Regions from separate parts of the Pedococcus aerophilus genome, predicted to be linked through region 2. Evidence: predicted binding sites of a transcription regulator. Region 2 holds the regulator's gene; each other region holds the start of a gene.
What was found. Region 2 encodes LexA, which represses DNA repair genes until DNA is damaged. Its sites were predicted from a motif close to TCGAACANNTGTTCGA; they were not measured.
Positions count from the first base shown of each region.

Region 1: the regulator LexA is predicted to act here: its motif matches at 2,530-2,545, upstream of ABD286_RS02690 (HNH endonuclease signature motif containing protein).
Region 3: the regulator LexA is predicted to act here: its motif matches at 2,020-2,035, upstream of ABD286_RS03105 (DUF6504 family protein).

Region 1 covers NZ_BAAARN010000001.1:573,195-579,166, forward strand. The annotation lists gene ABD286_RS02675 (polyphosphate kinase 2 family protein) at 1-623, opposite strand, end outside; gene zapE (cell division protein ZapE) at 636-1,643, opposite strand; gene ABD286_RS02685 (dihydrofolate reductase family protein) at 1,676-2,437, shown strand; gene ABD286_RS02690 (HNH endonuclease signature motif containing protein) at 2,553-4,085, shown strand; gene ABD286_RS02695 (alpha/beta hydrolase family protein) at 4,169-5,362, opposite strand; gene ABD286_RS02700 (ATP-dependent DNA ligase) at 5,383-5,972, opposite strand, start outside.
Region 2 covers NZ_BAAARN010000001.1:873,967-879,938, forward strand. The annotation lists gene ABD286_RS04015 (GNAT family N-acetyltransferase) at 1-455, shown strand, start outside; gene ABD286_RS04020 (SRPBCC family protein) at 497-916, opposite strand; gene ABD286_RS04025 (winged helix DNA-binding domain-containing protein) at 964-2,052, shown strand; gene ABD286_RS04030 (CHAP domain-containing protein) at 2,193-3,284, shown strand; gene ABD286_RS04035 (LysM peptidoglycan-binding domain-containing protein) at 3,333-3,752, opposite strand; gene lexA (transcriptional repressor LexA) at 3,992-4,717, shown strand; gene ABD286_RS04045 (FdhF/YdeP family oxidoreductase) at 4,925-5,972, shown strand, end outside.
Region 3 covers NZ_BAAARN010000001.1:667,256-673,227, forward strand. The annotation lists gene ABD286_RS03095 (DNA polymerase III subunit alpha) at 1-999, opposite strand, end outside; gene ABD286_RS03100 (SAV_6107 family HEPN domain-containing protein) at 996-1,460, opposite strand; gene ABD286_RS03105 (DUF6504 family protein) at 1,462-2,004, opposite strand; gene ABD286_RS03110 (YbaK/EbsC family protein) at 2,161-2,844, shown strand; gene ABD286_RS03115 (VOC family protein) at 2,866-3,255, opposite strand; gene ABD286_RS03120 (HAD-IIA family hydrolase) at 3,351-4,160, shown strand; gene ABD286_RS03125 (ArsR/SmtB family transcription factor) at 4,221-4,535, opposite strand; gene ABD286_RS03130 (MFS transporter) at 4,646-5,932, shown strand.

The DNA of each region.
Region 1 (5,972 bases), 300 kb from region 2:
AAGGCGTTGATCTGCGCGTACCGGCGCGACCACGTCGCCTTGGGCACGAGGTCGTGGACGCGGACGATGAGGACGTCCTCGTAGTGCGAGCGGTCGAAGACCCCGATCTGACCGGGGTTCGGCAACGCGTTGCGGATGCGCCAGAGGAACGGGTGGCGACGCTCCTCCAGCGACGGTGCCTTGAACGCTGTGTAGCGCACGCCCTGTGGGTCCATGTGGCCGACGACGTGGCGCATGATGCCGCCCTTGCCGGAGGTGTCCATGCCCTGCACGACGAGCAGCAGGGACCGGGTGCCGTTCATCTTGGCCTCGGCGTACAGCCGTTCCTGGAACTCGCCGATCTCCCCCGCCCTCAGGTCGAGGGCCTGCTTCCCGGCGACCTTGTCGCCGTCGAAGGCAGGAGTCGACCGCGGGTCGCACTCGGCGAGGACGAAGCCCTCACGGGCCCTGAGAGCCTCACTGAACGACACCGGGGACAGGGGCGCGACCTCGGCCGGCTCAGCCTTCGGGTTCTTGGTGGCCCTGACGGCCTTCTTCGCCGAGACCTCCTTGGCCAGGGCGGCCTTGAGCTCGGCCTTCGTGGACTTGCCGGACTTGGTGGACTTCTTGTCCTTCTTCGCCATCTCGGCATCCTGTCACCGGTCGTCACCGCGCGCGAGGGCTGTGAGTCGGGAGATGGCCCGGTAGTACTTCTTCCGGTACCCGCCGGCGAGCATCTCCTCGGAGAACACCTGGCCCAGTGGTTGGCCGCTGGCGAACACCGGGATGTCCGCGTCGTACAGGCGGTCGGCGAGGACGACGAGGCGCAGGGCCACCGCCTGGTCAGTGACGGGCCGCACGTGGGTCCAGGCGATCGCGCTGACCCCGTCGAGAAGCGTGCGGTAGCGACTCGGGTGGACCGTCGACAGGTGCCGCGTCACGTCGACGAAGTGGTCGAGGACGGCACCCTCGCGCTGACCGGCTGCGCGGACCTCGTCCTCGGTCAACGGCGGTGGGCTGTCGACCGTGTCGCGGTGCCGGTAGTCGGGTCCGTCCACCGTGAGGACGTCGAACCGTGAGGCCAGGGCCTGGATCTCGCGCAGGAAGTCCTCCGCCGCGAACCGTCCCTCCCCCAGCGCGTCGGGCAGGGTGTTGCTCGTGGCAGCCAGCGACACCCCTGCCTCGGTCAGCCGGGCGAGCAGCGTGGCCATGAGGACGGTGTCACCGGGGTCGTCGAGCTCGAACTCGTCGATGCAGACGAGGGTGTGACCGCTGAGCGCCTCGACCGTCTGCGCGAATCCCAGTGCCCCGACGAGGTTCGTGTACTCAACGAAGGTGCCGAAGGACTTGGGCCCGTCCGCCTCGTGCCACAGGCTCGCCAGCAGGTGCGTCTTGCCGACACCGAACCCGCCGTCGAGGTAGATCCCGCGCCCCGCCTGCGGACGCTTCTTGCGCCGCCCGAAGAGGCCGGTGCCGCCGCGCGCGGCACCCAGCGACGCGGCATACGCCTCGAGCCGCTCGACGGCCGCGGACTGGCTGGGCTCGGCGGGGTCGGGGCGGTAGGTCGAGAACCGTTCGGCGTCGAACCTCGGCGGGGGCACGAGGTCGCGCACCAACCGTTCGCGGTCGAGCTTCGGTGAGCGGTCGGTCAACGAGGAGGGCACGCAGGAAGCCTAGGTGAGGCAGACTTCGCGCCATGCGCCTGCTGCTCAACGAGACCGGTCTGCCCTCGTCGTCCTCGTCGTCCTCGTCGTCCTCGGCGGACGCCGGCTCCAGCGACCTCGATGAGGCCGCCCTGCGTGAGGTGTATGCCGTGCCGGCCGACCGAGCGTGGCTGCGCGTCAACTTCGTGGCTTCCCTCGACGGTGCCGTCACCGGTGCCGACGGCCGCTCCGGGAGCATCAACACGCCTGCGGACTTCCGCGTCTTCTCGGTGCTGCGTCAGCTCGCGGACGTCGTGGTCGTCGGCGCGGGAACCGTTCGGGCAGAGGGGTATCCAGCGCTCCAAGACGAGGACCCGGACGCGCCGGTCCTGGCCGTGGTCAGCAACCGGGGAGAGCTGCCGCCGACCGTGGCCGCCATGACGTCTCCTCAGGGCGCAGCGCTGATGATCACCTGCGAGCACGCGGCTGCGGAGAAGGTGGAGGCTGCCAAGGGGGTCCTCGGTGAGAGCAACGTGATCGTCACCGGCGGTGAACGCGTCGACCTCGTGGCGGCTCGTCAGGCGCTGGAGGAAAAGGGATTTCGGAGCATCCTGTCCGAGGGTGGTCCGTCGCTGTTCGCCACCATGCTCGAGGCCGGAGTCGTTGACGAGGTCGACCTCACCTGGGCACCCACCCTCGTCGGCGGCGACCACGGCCGGATCGCCGGAGGGCCGGACCTCGACGTGGCCCTGACGCCCATGCTTCTCCTGGAGGAGGACGGGACGGTCCTCGGTCGATGGCGCGTGGGCCGCTAGATCTCTGATCGCGGCTGTCCGACGGTGCCCAATTCTGTTCTGCTGTGGGCGAACTCGCGTACTTCAATTGTGGACTTCTCTTCCCGATGAGTTCGAACACCTGTACGATTGAGGTATGTCGACCGCTCCCCTCAGCACCGTCCCCGACGCACTCGCGCCGGGCAGCTGGGGTGTGCGGAACCGGGCCCTGTGGGACCGGACCGCCGCCGTTGCAGGACAGTTGAACCGGGTGCAGGCGGAGCTGGTCGACATCATCGACGAGGTCATGACCGGCGGTCACTGGGGTGAGGGCGGGTTCAAGTCCCCCGAGCACTACCTGGTGGTCCGGGCCGGGTTGGCCCCTGCCCACGCCGCCGACATCGTCGCTGTGGCTCGGCGCCGGTCGGAGCTGACCGACGCCGGGACTGCACTGTCTGCCGGTGAGCTGTCCCTGGACCAGGTCGCGGTCCTGGCCCGCAATGTGCCCACGAGTCACCAGAAGTCGCTGACCCGATTCGCCCGCGAAGCAACCGTGCCCCAGCTACGTCGTGCGGTCCGGATGCACGCCTTCCCTGCCGATCCAGTACCCGAACCGGGCGACGACGGACCAGCAGCGACCATCACCGCGCCAGACGCCCGCGCCCTGGTGAGGGAAGAGCACGACGCCGCGAAGGCCTCGGTCGCGGAGCAGCGGGCCTGTGCGCGGCCCGAGCTGACCATGACGTACGACGCTGATGGTCGGTTCCAGCTGCGGTACTCCGCGCCCGCGACCATCGGCGCGCTGGTCGAACAGGCCGTGAAGGAGGCCAAGGACGCGTTGTTCACCCTCCGCCGCCGTGAGACCGACAACAGCACCAGCGACTCTCCGACCGACAGGGACCAGCTCCTTGACCAGCATGCTGGGCTGCCGACCTATGCCGACGCGCTCGAGGAGATGGCCAACCGGTCCCTGGCCTCAATGACGTCGACCTCACGGGCGGCGCACTACCGGGTGTACCTGCACCTGGACACCAATGGTGCCTGGGTCACCGGCGGGCACGCGATCCCCAAGCGGCTGCTCGGGCGCTTCGTGTCGGATGGCGTGGTCCAACCCGTCTGGGAAACCCAAGGGCGACCGGTCTCGGTCGGGCGGTCGATGCGGATCCTGCCCGAACGCTCCCGACGCCTGGTCCTCGACCGCGACCGAGGCTGCCGGTTCCCCGGCTGCCCCACCACCAACACCGGCTTCGTCGAGATCCACCACCTGCACCCCTGGGCCGACGGCGGCACCACCGACACGACCAACCAGATCTCGTTGTGCACCAGGCACCACGACGGCATCGACCGTGGCGACTACCAGATCACCGGCGACCCCGACCGACCCGACGGACTGACCGTGGTCAACCGGTACGGGCTACCCATCCGCCCACCCCGACCCGACGAGACAGCACCACCACCCGGCGGCGACCCGACCGTCCCGGCCGGCACCTACCGACCACCCACCGGCGGCAACGCCAGCTGGAACGACATCGAGCTCCCCTCCGACCTCGAGATCGACCACCCCGAACTCGCCCGCACCAGACCACCCGGACAACCCACCCGCACACCCCGCACCCCAACCAGGCGCAGGACCACATCCTCCGGAGCCGGACTCGTCATCATCTCCGAAGGCCTCATTCCCTGGGAATGACGACTCAGCCTCGACGCCCCCACGCGATAGTTCGCGGAAGCCCCACCGCCCAGGCAGATCCACGCCGTGGCCGGCTGAACTCGCTAGCTGCTGACGAAGTCGGCGACCGAACGCTCCCACCGGTCCGGGTCGACGTTCCACTCCTTCGTGTGGCGGGAGGTGTCCCAGTGCTCCATCGTCACGAGATCCGGCCGGGCGGCAGCCAGCTGCTGCGAGGGCCCGACGGGCACGAACTCGTCGTCGACCGAGTGGATGATCAGCGTCCGGTGCCGCAGCTCGGAGGCCTTGGCCACCCAGTTCGTCTGCGCCACGTCGACAGGATCGTGGACCCCCGCCAGCCGCCGGGTGAGTCGCCGGCCCATGATGAACCGACTCAGGCCACCGATCGGGTCGGGGATGCCGTGCAGCCGACCGTGGTGGATCAGGACGTCGGTCCAGTCGATCACCGGGGCATCCAGCACCACGTGGCTGACGTGGTCGGCCAGCCACGAGCGGCTCAGGGTCTGGAGCACGATGGCCCCGCCCATCGACCACCCGACGAGGAGCAGCTCGCGCGCTCCCTGCTGCACCGCGAACAGTGCTGCGTCCTCGATGTCACGCCACTCCGACAGGCCCAGGTTGTACCGCCCATCCGCACCGCGTCGCGCTCCGAGGTCGTTGCGGTAGGACGGGATGATGATGTTGATCCCACTGTTGTGCAACGGTTTCGCAGCACGCAGACCCTCGTCACGACGAGCACCACGACCGTGCACGAGCACCGCCCAGCGGGTCGACGGCTTCGGGGCACGGATCACCCACGCCGGCATCGTCCCGAGCTCGGTGAGGACGTCGACGTACTCCGTGCGCATCCCGAGCGCGCGGTCCGGCGGGCCCGCGTAGAAGTACTGGTCCCACCGGCCGTACCCCGGCGCCAGGTGACCCGAGTCGACCCCCAGCACCTCGCGACGAACCCGGCCACGCTCCTCGTCGACGTCGAGGATGTCCCCGAGCCGCACATGCCCGGACGACTTGTCCAGCCACAGGCCGTACCGTCCCGGCACCACGGTCTCCGGCGTCACGTCGAGGGTCACCGAGGTCTCGTCGACGGCAAGGATCTGCGTGTCGTCGGGACGTTGACGATCAGGGGTCAGGGCCCGGCGGGCGAGGTAGGCGGCCAGCCCGACGGAGGAGACGGCAGCCGTGGCCGCGAGGGAACCAGCGGTCACCCCGGCCACGGTGGCGGCGGTGCGCAGCGGCCGCCGGTCGGGCGCCAGCGGCGGGACCTTCGGGCGCGACACGATCGACGGGCTCGACGGCCTCACCGCTTCACCTGCCCCAGCACGTCGGCGAGGTCGAAGCTCACGGGTTCCTCCAGCTGCTCGTAGGTGCACGACCGGGGATCCCGGTCCTCGCGCCATCGCACGAACTGCGCGGTGTGGCGGAAGCGGACTCCCTCCATGTGGTCGTACTTCACCTCGACGACGCGCTCGGGCCGCAGCGGCGTGAACGACAGGTCCTTGCCCGCGTTCCACCGGCTCGTGGCGCCGCTGGTGGGCGTCCGCGACCCCGCCTCCTGCTCGGCCCAGGCCCACGGGTGGTCCTCGAACGTCGTCACGAGGGGCTGCAGCTCCTCGAACAGCTCCTTGCGTCGCGCCATCGGGAAGGCGCCGATCACCCCGACGCTCATCAGCGACCCGTCGTCGTTGTAGAGCCCGAGCATCAGCGAACCGACGAGGTCATCCCCGCTCTTGTGGGTGCGGTACCCCGCGACCACGCAGTCGGCGGTCCGGACGTGCTTGATCTTGAGCATCGTCCGCTTGTCCTGCTCGTACGTCCCGGACAGCGGCTTGGCGATCACCCCGTCCAGCCCGGCCCCCTCGAACTGCTCGAACCACTCCTGCGCCTCCT
Region 2 (5,972 bases):
AGATCCAGGAGCTCGGCGGTGGCAGTCGCGAGCAGGCCGCCCGCGCCCTCTGCGAGCGGGAGCACCCGCCGGGCGTCGTCACCTACCTCGACGGCACCCCTGTGGGGTGGTGCAGCATCAGCCCGCTCGCGGACATCCCCCGCCTGCAGTCCTCCAGCCTCATCCGCCCGGTTGACGACGTCCCGGTCTGGAGCATCATCTGCGTCGTGGTGCGTTCGGGTCACCGCAAGAAAGGTGTCACCCACCAGCTCATCAAGGGTGCGGTGGCGTATGCCGCGTCGCAGGGCGCGCCCGCCGTCGAGGCCCACCCCGTGGACCCGAAGGGCCGGATGGACCTGACGATGGCGTTCGTCGGGACCCGGGCGATGTTCGAGAAGGCCGGGTTCGAGGTCATCGGGACGACTGATGCGGTGGCCAGCAAGATGCCCCGACTGAAGATGCGCCGCGACCTCTGACGAGGTGGGCCTCCCCTCGGACCACGGGCGCCGATGCGGCGTCAGGCCTCCGAGCGCACCTTGAGCCCGGCGGCCTCCCCTTTGAGGTAGCGGTCGGTGAGGCCGCGGTACAGCCGCCCCACCGTCGACCCGAGCCAGCCCTCCTGCCGGACCGCCAGGGTCACCCGCGTCCCGCCGCCGGGCAGCGGGGCGATGACATGGCTCGCCGTGGTCCTGGCGGCCCCGCCTCCGCTGACCCAGGTGAACGACGTGCCAGGTTCGAGCTCGGTCACGACGTAGTCGACGGTGGGGATCTTCGGCTGGCTGATCTTGGCGGTCGACCCGGTGCGCAACGGCCCGTCGTCGATCCGGCGGACCCAGCGCACCGTGTCGGTCCAGTCCGGCCACCGCTCGACGTCCGACAGGACCTCCCAGACCCGCGCCGGCGGCGCCGCGATGTCGATGGTCGTGCTCTGTTCCATGTCTCCATGATCGCCCAGTCGACGCCTCGTTTCGAGAGGATGGGGCCATGCAGACCGCCCGCGTCCTGGCCCAACGCCTCACGACGCAACGCCTCGCCTCCGGTCCCCTGCCGACCGCCACCGAGGCCGTGCGCCTGCTCACCTGCGTCCAGAGCCAGGAGCGCGACCACGCCCTCTTCTCCCTGGGCCTGCGCACCCGTCGGACCACGTATGCAGCCGTGCGCGCCGAGCTCGACCAGGGCACCTTCGTGCGCACCCACATCCTGCGCCCCACCTGGCACTTCGTCGCTGCCGAGGACCTGCGCTGGATCCTCGGCCTGACCTCCGTGCGGGTCCTGTCCAGCATGGCGGCGCGACACCGCCAGCTCGGCCTCGACGAGCCCAGGCGGCTCGACCGCGGCTTGTCCCTGCTGTCAGACCTGTTGCAGGACAAGCACTTCCACACCCGGCCCGAGCTCGGCGAGGCCTTCGCCGAACGACACTCCCCCATCCGGGCCGGGGAGCCCTTGGGCCACCTGCTCATGGTCGCCGAGCTGCAAGGGCTGATCTGCTCAGGCCCCACGAAGGGCGTCCACCACTCGTACGCGCTGGTCGACGAGGTGGTCGAGCCGACGCCGTCCCTCGACCCTGACGACGCCCACCGGGAGCTGGTGCAGCGGTTCTTCCGCGGACACGGACCGGCCTCCGTCAAGGACTTCACCCGGTGGTCGTCCCTCCCCGTCGCCGGTACCCGAGCCTCCTTGGCCGACCTCGGCGACGTGCTCGAGCAGGTCGACGTCGAGGGGACACCGCACTGGTTCGACCCCACGAACGTCCCACGGCGCAGCGCGGCCGCGCCGGCTGCATACCTCTTCCCCGTCTATGACGAAGCGGTCCTGAGCTATCCGAGCGTGAACTTCCCTGTGGCGCTTGACCATCCGGACGGCGAGCACCCGGACCCGTTCTGGGCTCGCGTGGTGCTCCACCAGGAGAACGTGGGGCTGTGGAAGCGCACGGTCACCGGTGACGCGGTCGAGGTGGAGGTGCGGCTCGCTCCCAGCGTCGACGACGCGGGACGGGCGGCCGTCGCGGAAGCCGCGCAACGGCTGGCCGACTTCCTGGACAAGGACCTGAGGTTCACGCAGGGGCTCGGCTGAATTACACGGTTGGACTTATCGGGTCTGCCTGACAAACCGGACACCCGCCGTCCACTCTGGACCGGTTGCCCTGCCCACACCCCACGTCGGTACGGCACCGCGTCTCCTGGCGCTGACCTGTCCCCCACCCCCAGGAAGTCATGCTGCGCTCCCGCCTGATCCCCCACCTCGCCCGCGCAGGCTCTGTCGCCCTCCTCGCCCTGACCGGTCTCGCGGTCAGCGCTCCGCAGGCTGGCGCGGCCACCCTCTCCCGAGAGTGCAAGGCCAGCTCGATCGCCTGCATCTCGTTCTCCGGCTACGCGGGGAAGTCCGTCTGGGGCTATCCCGTGAACTCGACCGGCAACAACTGCGTCAACTACGCGGCGTACCGCCTGATGAAGAACGGCGTGAAGCAGCAGAGCTCCATGGGCAGCGGTGGGAGCTGGGCCACCAGCGCACGCGACCGCGGCATCCCCGTCGACAAGACCCCCGCCGTCGGGTCGATCGCGCAGTGGAACTACGGCAGCCACTACGCCCCCTCCAACGGGCACGTCGGGTACGTCGAGGAGGTCACGACCTCCTACATCGTCGTGTCGGACTCGGCGTGGAGCGGGTACTCCTCGCGCATGAAGATCCCCCGCGGCGATGCCAACTGGCCGAGCAACTTCCTGCACTTCAAGGACCAGCCGTACCAGCCACCCAAGTCCGGCAGCTTCCTCAAGGTGCGCGAGAACGGCGGCGTCTACCGGCTCGTCGGCCGCACGCCGGTGTTCGTCTCCACCTGGACCGCCTTCGGGGGGACCAAGGCGACGATGGCGATCTCCTCGACGGCCCTGGCCTCGCTGCCGGCGACGATCCCGGACGGCACCTTCATCCGGGGCGCCCAGCGCGGCGAGGTCTACCGCATGGCCGGCGGCGCACCCATCTTCGTCTCCGCGTGGGCCAATGTCGGGGGCACCAAGGGGTACACGACCGTCGACCAGGTGGCCATCGACAAGGCCGGCAGCGGGGGTGCCTACAACCGCATGCGCGCGCAGCCGGCCGACACGACGATGCTCACGACCACCAAGGGTGTGAAGTACCGGATGAAGGGTGGCGTCGCCTACTACTCGACGACCCTGCCCATCACCGAGCTCTCTCCGCCGGTGCTGGTGGACCACGTCGCGCTGAAGAACGCCACCACGACCGGAGCCCTGCGGTACCGGCACATCAAGGCCGTCAGGGTGCTCCCGAACATCGTGATCGGGTCCTGAGAGCAGGAGTGCCGACTCGCTCGGCGGTCACGTCCCGCCGTGTCGGGCTCAGCCGGCGGCGGGGATGAGCAGCGTCTGACCGGCGTGCACGTCGGACCCGGCCAGGTCGTTGGCGATCTGGATCTGCGCGACGGCCTCGTTGATCGGCAGCTGCGGCAGCTGCGTCGCCGCGACCTCGGAGAGGGTCTGGCCGGCCTGCACCGTCGTGGAGTGGTCGATGACCACTGCCGACGCACCGCCCGACAGCAGGCTGATCGCCAGCACCACGCCGACGACCACGACGGTCATCGTGACGGCCAGGCGTCCGGCGCGGGTAAGCCGCAACGGGGCGGCGGGACGGATGACGACGTCCTCACCCGTGGGCACCGAGACGAGCTGCGGGCGCACCGGCCGAACCGGCATACGCACGGGTGCGGGGGCGATGTCCCAAGCAACTGCTGCACTCATCTGGTCCTCCGTGGTGGTCATCTGGTCGACGCTCTTCGAACGGTTGTACGAAGTGCCTCTTGGTTGATTTCTAGCACGCTTGTTCGAACCGAGCAAGACACGCCTCGAACACATGTTTGGTACTGGCGTTCGAACGCCATACGCTGTGTCCATGCCTCAAGCACATCAGAGGCCACTGACAGTCACCCCTGTCACACGACCCAGCAGTCATTGATCAGCACCGGCAGACGCCACCTGACCTGCGGAAACGAGGAACCGGCATGAGCGAGGACAACGTCAAGGAGCTCCCCGACCGCGATCGGGGCGACGGTCTCACCGTCCGCCAGCGACGGGTCCTCGAGGTCATCCGCAACTCGGTCGACCGCCGCGGGTACCCGCCGAGCCTGCGCGAGATCGGCGAGGCCGTGGGCCTCACCTCCCCGAGCTCGGTGGCCCACCAGCTCTCGACGTTGGAGCGCAAGGGCTTCCTGCGCCGCGACCCCAACCGCCCCCGGGCGATCGAGGTCGTCTCCCCCGACTCGACGGCCGACATGCGCGGCTACCGCGGCGGCGCGAGCGTCGAGGACGAGACCGCGGTGTTCGACGAGACGGGCATGAACGACCGTCGCCCGGAGGCCTCCTACGTCCCGGTCCTGGGGCGGATCGCCGCCGGTGTGCCGATCCTCGCCGAGGAGACCGTCGAGGACGTCTTCCCGCTGCCGCGCCAGATCGTCGGCGAGGGACAGCTCTTCCTCCTGCAGGTCGTCGGTGAGTCGATGATCGACGCCGCGATCTGCGACGGCGACTGGGTCGTCGTGCGCCAGCAGCCGACCGCCGACAACGGCGACATCGTCGCGGCCATGCTCGACAACGAGGCGACGGTCAAGACGTTCAAGCGCAAGGACGGCAAGGTGTGGCTGATGCCGCACAACGACGCGTTCGAGCCCATCGACGGCGACCACGCGACGATCCTGGGCAAGGTCACCGCGGTCCTGCGCCGCGTCTGAGACCTTCCCACCCCGATCTCCCTCGGAGGTCGCCACGGACCGACCCCCGTGGCGACCTCCGAGTGGTTCTCACCGCACTCCGTGCGTGACACCCACCTCCGACGGGCTCCGAGTGGTTGGTCCGGCGCGGCAGTGGGTACGTTCGACACGAAAGGTGCGGCCCGGGGCAGTTCGGGCGGCCCGGCACCACGACAGCGAGGTTCGACGATGGCCAAGCACGACGAAGGCGACTACTCCGAGGCAGACCTGAGGGTCAAGGGCCAGAAGGACCACGCAGCAGGACCCACGGCGGTGGCGGTCTCGATGAAGCGGGCCATCGACCACATGGGGATCAAGCGCACCGCGCAGACCCTGCTCAAGCTCAACCAGGCCGAGGGCTTCGACTGCATGAGCTGCGCCTGGCCGGACCCCGACGTGGGCCACCGCCACGCGGCCGAGTTCTGCGAGAACGGCGCGAAGGCCGTGGCCGAGGAGGCCACCCGCGACCGGGCCACCCCCGAGTTCTTCGCCGAGCACAGCATCGCCGAGCTCGACACCCGCTCCGAGTACTGGCTCGGCCAGCAGGGCCGGATCACCCACCCGATGGTCAAGCGCCCCGGCGCCACGCACTACGAGCCCATCGAGTGGGACGAGGCCTTCGAGCTCATCGCCGCCGAGCTGCGCTCCCTGGCCAGCCCGGACGAGGCGACCTTCTACACCTCGGGTCGCACCTCCAACGAGGCCGCCTTCGCCTACCAGCTGTTCGTGCGTGCCTTCGGCACGAACAACCTGCCCGACTGCTCGAACATGTGCCACGAGTCCACGAGCATCGCGCTGCAGGAGTCGATCGGCATCGGCAAGGCCAGCGTCACCCTGGACGACGTCCACACCGCCTCGGTCATCGTCATCGCCGGGCAGAACCCCGGCACCAACCACCCGCGCATGCTCTCCGCCCTGGAGATCGCCAAGGAGAACGGCGCGAAGATCATCTCGATCAACCCGCTGCGCGAGGCCGGGCTGGTGCGGTTCAAGAACCCCCAGAAGCCCAGCGGCGTCATCGGGCACGGGACCGCCCTGTCCGACCTGCACCTGCCGGTCAAGGTCAACGGTGACCTGGCCCTCTTCCAGGCCATCGGCTCGCTGCTGGTCGAGTGGGACGCGCTGGACCACGAGTTCATCGACACCTACTCCACCGGGTTCGACCAGTGGCGCGAGCACGTCTCGGCGGTCGACTGGGACCACGTCATCGAGGTGACCGGCCTGTCGCGCGAGCTCA
Region 3 (5,972 bases), 210 kb from region 2:
GGCGTTCTGCGCGCAGCCCAACCCCAGCGCCAGGGTGCGCCGGAGCAGCTCGTCGGCGCGACCGCGCTCGCCGCCGGTGACGTCGAGCGCGATGGAGTACATCGTCGGGGTGGCGGCGAGGTGGGCGGCATCGGTGACCCGGTCGAGGTGACGGGTGTCGAGGGCGACGAGGCGGCGGGCCGCGTCGAGCAGGTCGACCACGGCCGACTCCCCCGGGTCGACGTGGCGCACCGCGGCGGTGAGCACCGCGGGCACCCCCTGCTCGTCGGCCAGGCCGAGCATCCGACGGGCGTGCCCACGCGAGGCCGGGGTGCCCTCGGGCCCGCCGTGGCAGACCACCTCGAGGACGACCGCGCCCTCGGGCAGCCGTCGGCGCCAGGCGTCGAGCAGGACCCGCGCGCGGTCGACGCGCTTGGCCAGCAGGGCCCGGCCCACGTCGGAGTCGGGTCCGAGCAGGACGACCAGCGGGCTGGCGTGGTCACGGCTGGACCTGCGGTCGCCACCGCGCCAGCACCCGGCGGCGACGACGGCGGCCGAGGTCACCGGGACGCCCCGCTCCCCGCGCAGGTGGGTCTCGGTCACCAAGCGGCACAACGCCGCCCAGCCGACTCCGTCCGGCACGCCGGCCGCCCGCCCCCGGGCCAGCACCGTGACCCGCGGGTGGCGGGGATCGCGGTCCGCGCCGCCCCGGGCCGGGATCCGCGGCGACCGGACGGCACCGGAGCCACCTCGAGGTCCACCGTCATCGTCGCCGGGGGCGTCCGGCCCCACGGCGAGGTCGACCCCGAGGACCGGGGCGATCCCGGCCGCGCTTGCCGCCTGGACGAAGCGGACCGCGCCGTAGAGACCGTCGCGGTCGGTCAGTGCGAGGATCGGCTGCCGGTGCTGGGCGGCGCGCTCGACGAGGGCCTCCGGGGTGGAGGTGCCGTAACGCATCGAGAACCCCGAGGCGACGTGCAGGTGCACGAACTCCGTCGCCGCACCGGGGACGGCGCTCATGGCGCGGCGCGGGTCGGGACGGGTCCACCGGCGAGCGCGGTGGGCACGAGCACCTCGTCGTGCCCACCGGGGTGCACGGGCAGCCCGAGGCTGCGGCAGACCAGGTCGAGGAACACCTCGGCCTGGCGGATCAGGTCGTCGGCCTCACGGGCGCTGTGGGGCAGGCTGCGGCGGGCCGCGACGAGCTCGAAGAACTCGGCCCACTCCGCGAGCTCGGGAGCGACCGTCGGCAGCAGCTCCCACAGCGAGCGCGGACCGCAGTGGCCGTCGGGGGTGGCCCGAGCCGCCACCAGGGCGGCGGCAGCACGCAGCGCACCGAGCTGGGCCTGCAGGTAGCGCTGGGACACCTCCTGGGTCTGGCAGGCCTCGAGCAGGGAGTGCCGGGACCGGTCGAGCAGGTCGAGGCTCGCTCCGGCGCTGCGCGTGGTGCCGACCGCGGACGTGATCGTCATGGCAGTCATGTCAGTCCGCCACCCGCAGCAGGCGCCAGCGCAGGCCGAGGTCCTGGTGGTCGGCGCCGAGGTCGTAGACCCCGACGGCGGCGCAGCGTCCGGCACTGGCCTCCACCCGCCACACCTGGCGCTCCCGGGCGGCGGCGAGGACGTCGCCGCTGCCCTGCTCACGTGCTTCGCGCCACCAGGGTCGGCGCTCCTGCCAGCGGTCGAGGACGGCCCGCACGACATAGAGCCGACCGCGCCACACGAAGGCCTCGGGCTCGGGGACGGCGGGACCACCCTGGCCGGGATCCCCCGCGGTGGCACCGCCCTGGACGGGACCGCCCGGGGTGGCAGCGATGCCAACGGCACCGACTGCCTGTTGGCGGACCTCGATGGGTTCTTCGTACTGGCGCACCACGAGCAGGCCTCCTTCGTCACGGCAGGATGAGATGGTGTGGCTCTGGCCCTGCAGGGGCGGGGTCGAGGCGCCCGCTGCGGGCCAGAGCCCCACGGTGGTCCTTGGCGCGGGCTGCAGGTGGCGGGAGTCGTCCGCCCTGCTGCGCCCCACCCTTCGATGGAACCTTCGAACAGATGTTCGAATAGAAGAACCGTACACCCGGCCTCGGACAGCGCGTCAAGGCCGATCGGCGCGTCGGCGCACCCGGGCGCGTCGGCACCGGGCGCAGCGCTGGTGGCTGTCGGCCACCCGCCCTAGGCTCCGGACATGAGCCCGCTCGAGCCGGTGGCTCCCACCCCCGCGGACACCCCCGCGACCATGCCTGCGATCACGCCCGAGACGACACCAGCAACCACACCCGCGAGCATCTCCGCGAGCATCCCCGCGACCACCCCGGCTTCGACCTCTGCACCCCCGGCGGCGACCTCTGCGACCACACCCGCCACCGGCCCCGGTCGCGACCTCACCGGGCACCCCGCCGTCCAGCGCGTGCTGGCCACCCTCGCCGTGCACAGCGTGGAGCCAGAGCTCCTCAGCCTGCCCGACGCCGTCCGCACCGCTGCCGCCGCCGCTGCGGCGATCGGGGTGACCCCGGCCGAGATCGCCAACTCCCTGATCTTCCGCGCGCACGACGAGCAGGGCACGATCACCCCGCTGCTCGTCCTCACCTCCGGCGCCCACCAGGTCGACCTCGTCAAGATCGCCGACCTCCTCGACGGTGTCGACCACGTCGACCGGGCCGACGCCGACTTCGTCAGGGCCGCCACCGGCTTCGCCATCGGCGGGGTCGCCCCTGTCGGCCACCCCGAGCCGATCCGGACCATCGTCGACGTCTCACTGAGCCGCTACCGCCACGTCTGGGCCGCGGCAGGCCACAGCCACACCGTCTACCGCACCACCTACGAAGAGCTCCTGCGCGTCACTGCCGGGCACGCCATCGAAGTGGCCTGACCGCGCACTCGGGACGGAGACTCAGGTCCGGTGCGCCTCGTGGATGCACAGGACGTTCCCGTCGGGGTCGACGAACCACGCGGCCCGCTCCCCCGCGAGGTCCGCGATGTGGCCCTCGGTCTGCAACCCCGGCAGGTCGTAGTCCTCGAAGACCACACCCCGCCCCTCGAGCTCGGTGATCTCGGCGGCGACGTCCGGCACCTCCCAGGTCAGGGCGGTGCTCGGGTTCTGTGAACCACCCTCCCTCGGCAGCAGCATGAGGACCGTCCCGCCGCTGAGCTCGTACATCAGACTGCCCTCGGCGTTCGTCCCCTGGAACGGCAGGCCCAGCCGGTCGGAGTAGAACTCCTTCGCGCGATCGATGTCCGTCACGGGGAGCATCGTCGCTACTGCACTCATGGCCAGTGACATCACCAGCACCTCCTTCAGGCACCCTCCAGCCTCCTCCCCGTCCGCGCCCTGGCGATCCACCAAAGTGGTGATCGCTCTGCGCCAGAATGGGCGACATGACCAGACCCAGGCCCGTCGAGTGCTGGCTCACCGACATGGACGGCGTGCTCGTCCACGAGGAGAGCGCGATCCCAGGGGCCGCCGAGTTCCTCGCCGCCCTCACCGAGCACGGGCGGCGGTTCCTCGTCCTGACGAACAACTCGATCTTCACGCCGCGGGACCTGCGCGCCCGCCTGCTGGCGAGCGGGATCGACGTGCCGGAGGAGTCGATCTGGACCTCGGCGCTGGCCACCGCGCAGTTCCTCGACGACCAGCGGCCCCGCGGCAGCGCGTTCGTCGTGGGCGAGTCCGGCCTGACCACGGCGCTGTACGAGGTCGGCTACACGATGACCGAGCGGGACCCCGACTACGTCGTCCTCGGCGAGACCCGCACCTACTCCTTCGAGGCGATCACCAAGGCGATCCGGCTCATCGAGGCCGGGGCGCGCTTCATCGCCACGAACCCCGACGTCAGCGGCCCCAGCCAGCAGGGCACCCTGCCCGCGACGGGCTCGGTCGCGGCACTCATCACCGCCGCGACGGGTCGTCAGCCGTACTACATCGGCAAGCCCAACCCGTTGATGATGCGCAGCGCCCTCAACCGGATCGACGCGCACTCGGAGTCGACGGTGATGGTCGGCGACCGCATGGACACCGACGTCATCAGCGGCCTCGAGGCGGGGTTGCGCACCATCCTCGTGATGACGGGCTCGACGCGACCGCACCAGGTCGACCAGTTCCCCTACCAGCCGACGCGCGTCGTCGACTCGGTCGCCGACATCGTCCCGCTCGTCGCCGAGCTGCGCCCGCTGGACGGACCGTCCTAGCGACGGACCGTCCCAGCGAGAGACCGTCCCAGCGAGAGACCGTCCCAGCGACGTCCGCCCTCAGCGCGGGCCGAGCACGCTGTCGAGCAGCCCTGGGAACGCCGCGTCCACCTCGGTGCGGCGCAGCGACACGAGCCGCTGGCGACCGTGCGGCTCGTTGCGGATGAGCCCGGCCTCACGCAGCACCTTCATGAGGTGCGACTTGGTCGACTTGGGCAGCGCCGGGTTGGTCGCCCCGCACTGGGCCATCTCGAGGGGTCCGTCAGCGAGGTCCCGCACGATCTGGAGCCGGGCCGGGTCGCTCAGGGCGAAGAGGACATCGGTGAGGGCCACGTCCTCGAGGTCGGGGTGCACGAGCTCCGGCGTTCCACTCATGGTTCGACAATACTCGAACTGATTCGCCCCAGCGGGAATGCCCCACCTCTCGGCACCGTTCGACAAATGTCGAACCATTGTCCGCGAGCGTCCCCCGAGAGGTAGCCGTCATGGCCGAGCGCACCACCCCCAGCACGCTCCCGCCCCGAGCGACGCCCACCACCACCACCACCACCACCCCCTCAGCCGAGCCCGCCCCAACCGCCGCGTCGGGACGTCGGCCACGTCGGTTGGCGCGCGGCCCGGCCTTCGTGACAGCCGTCGGCGCCCTCGCCGCCCTCATGGTCGGCGCCAGTGCCCCCTCACCGTTCTACCCGGTGCTCCAGTCGCAGATCGGCTTCTCGGCCGGCACCATGACGACGATCTTCGGCGTCTACGCCATGACGCTCCTCGTGACCCTGCTCGTCACCGGCTCGCTGTCGGACCACATCGGTCGCCGCCCGGTGCTGGCCACCGGCTTCGTCGTCCTGGCCGCGAGCACGCTGGGCTTCTGGCACGCCGACGACGTGACGACCCTCCTGGTGTCGCGAGCCGTCCAGGGCATCGCCGCGGGCCTGCTGATGTCGACGGTGTCAGCGGCGGCGGTCGACCTCGAGCCATCCACCCGCCCCGGCCTGGCCGCGACGGTCAACGGCGTCACCCCGATGGCGGGGCTCGCGGTCGGCGCCCTGGTTGCCGGTGCGGCGATCGACTGGTCCCCCGATGCCCTGCCCCTCGTCTTCGGGGCCCTCACCGCGGCCTACCTCCTCCTCGCCCTCGTGACCCTCGCGCTGCCGGAGACGTCGCCGCGCCACGGCGGCTGGGTGCGCTCGCTGCGTCCCCAGGTCGGCATCCCGGTCACCGCACGAAAAGCCTTCAACCTCAGCGCTCCTGCTCTCGTCGCAGGGTGGGCCACCGGTGGCCTCTACCTGTCCCTCGGCGCACCTCTCGTGGCCTCGCTCGGGGGCCGGGACCACGTCGCCCAGGGCGCGGCGGTCGCGCTCCTCACGGGCGCCGGTGGCCTCAGCTCCTACCTCGCCCGCCGCCGCTCGGCCCGCACCGTCACCCTGTACGGCACGACCATGCTCGCCCTCGGCACCGCCCTGACGTTGGTCGCGCTCAACCTCGAGTCGCTGGTCGGCTTCCTGCTCGCCGTGGTGGTCGCCGGGTCCGGGTTCGGGACGTCGTTCCTGGGCATCATGCGTTCCGTGACGCCGACCGTGGGTCCGGACCAGCGCGGCGAGCTGTTCTCGTCGGTGTTCGTCGTCAGCTACCTCGCCTTCGGACTGCCTGCTGTCGCAGCGGGATTCGTCGTGCCTCACCTCGGCCTGGAGGCCACCGCGACCGGGTATGGCGTCGCCGTCGCGGTCCTGTCGGCCGCCGCAGCGCTGCTGCGCAGGTTCACCACCCGCGACTGAGCGCCGTCGGCACCGGTCCGATCTGAGTACGGGTACGGAT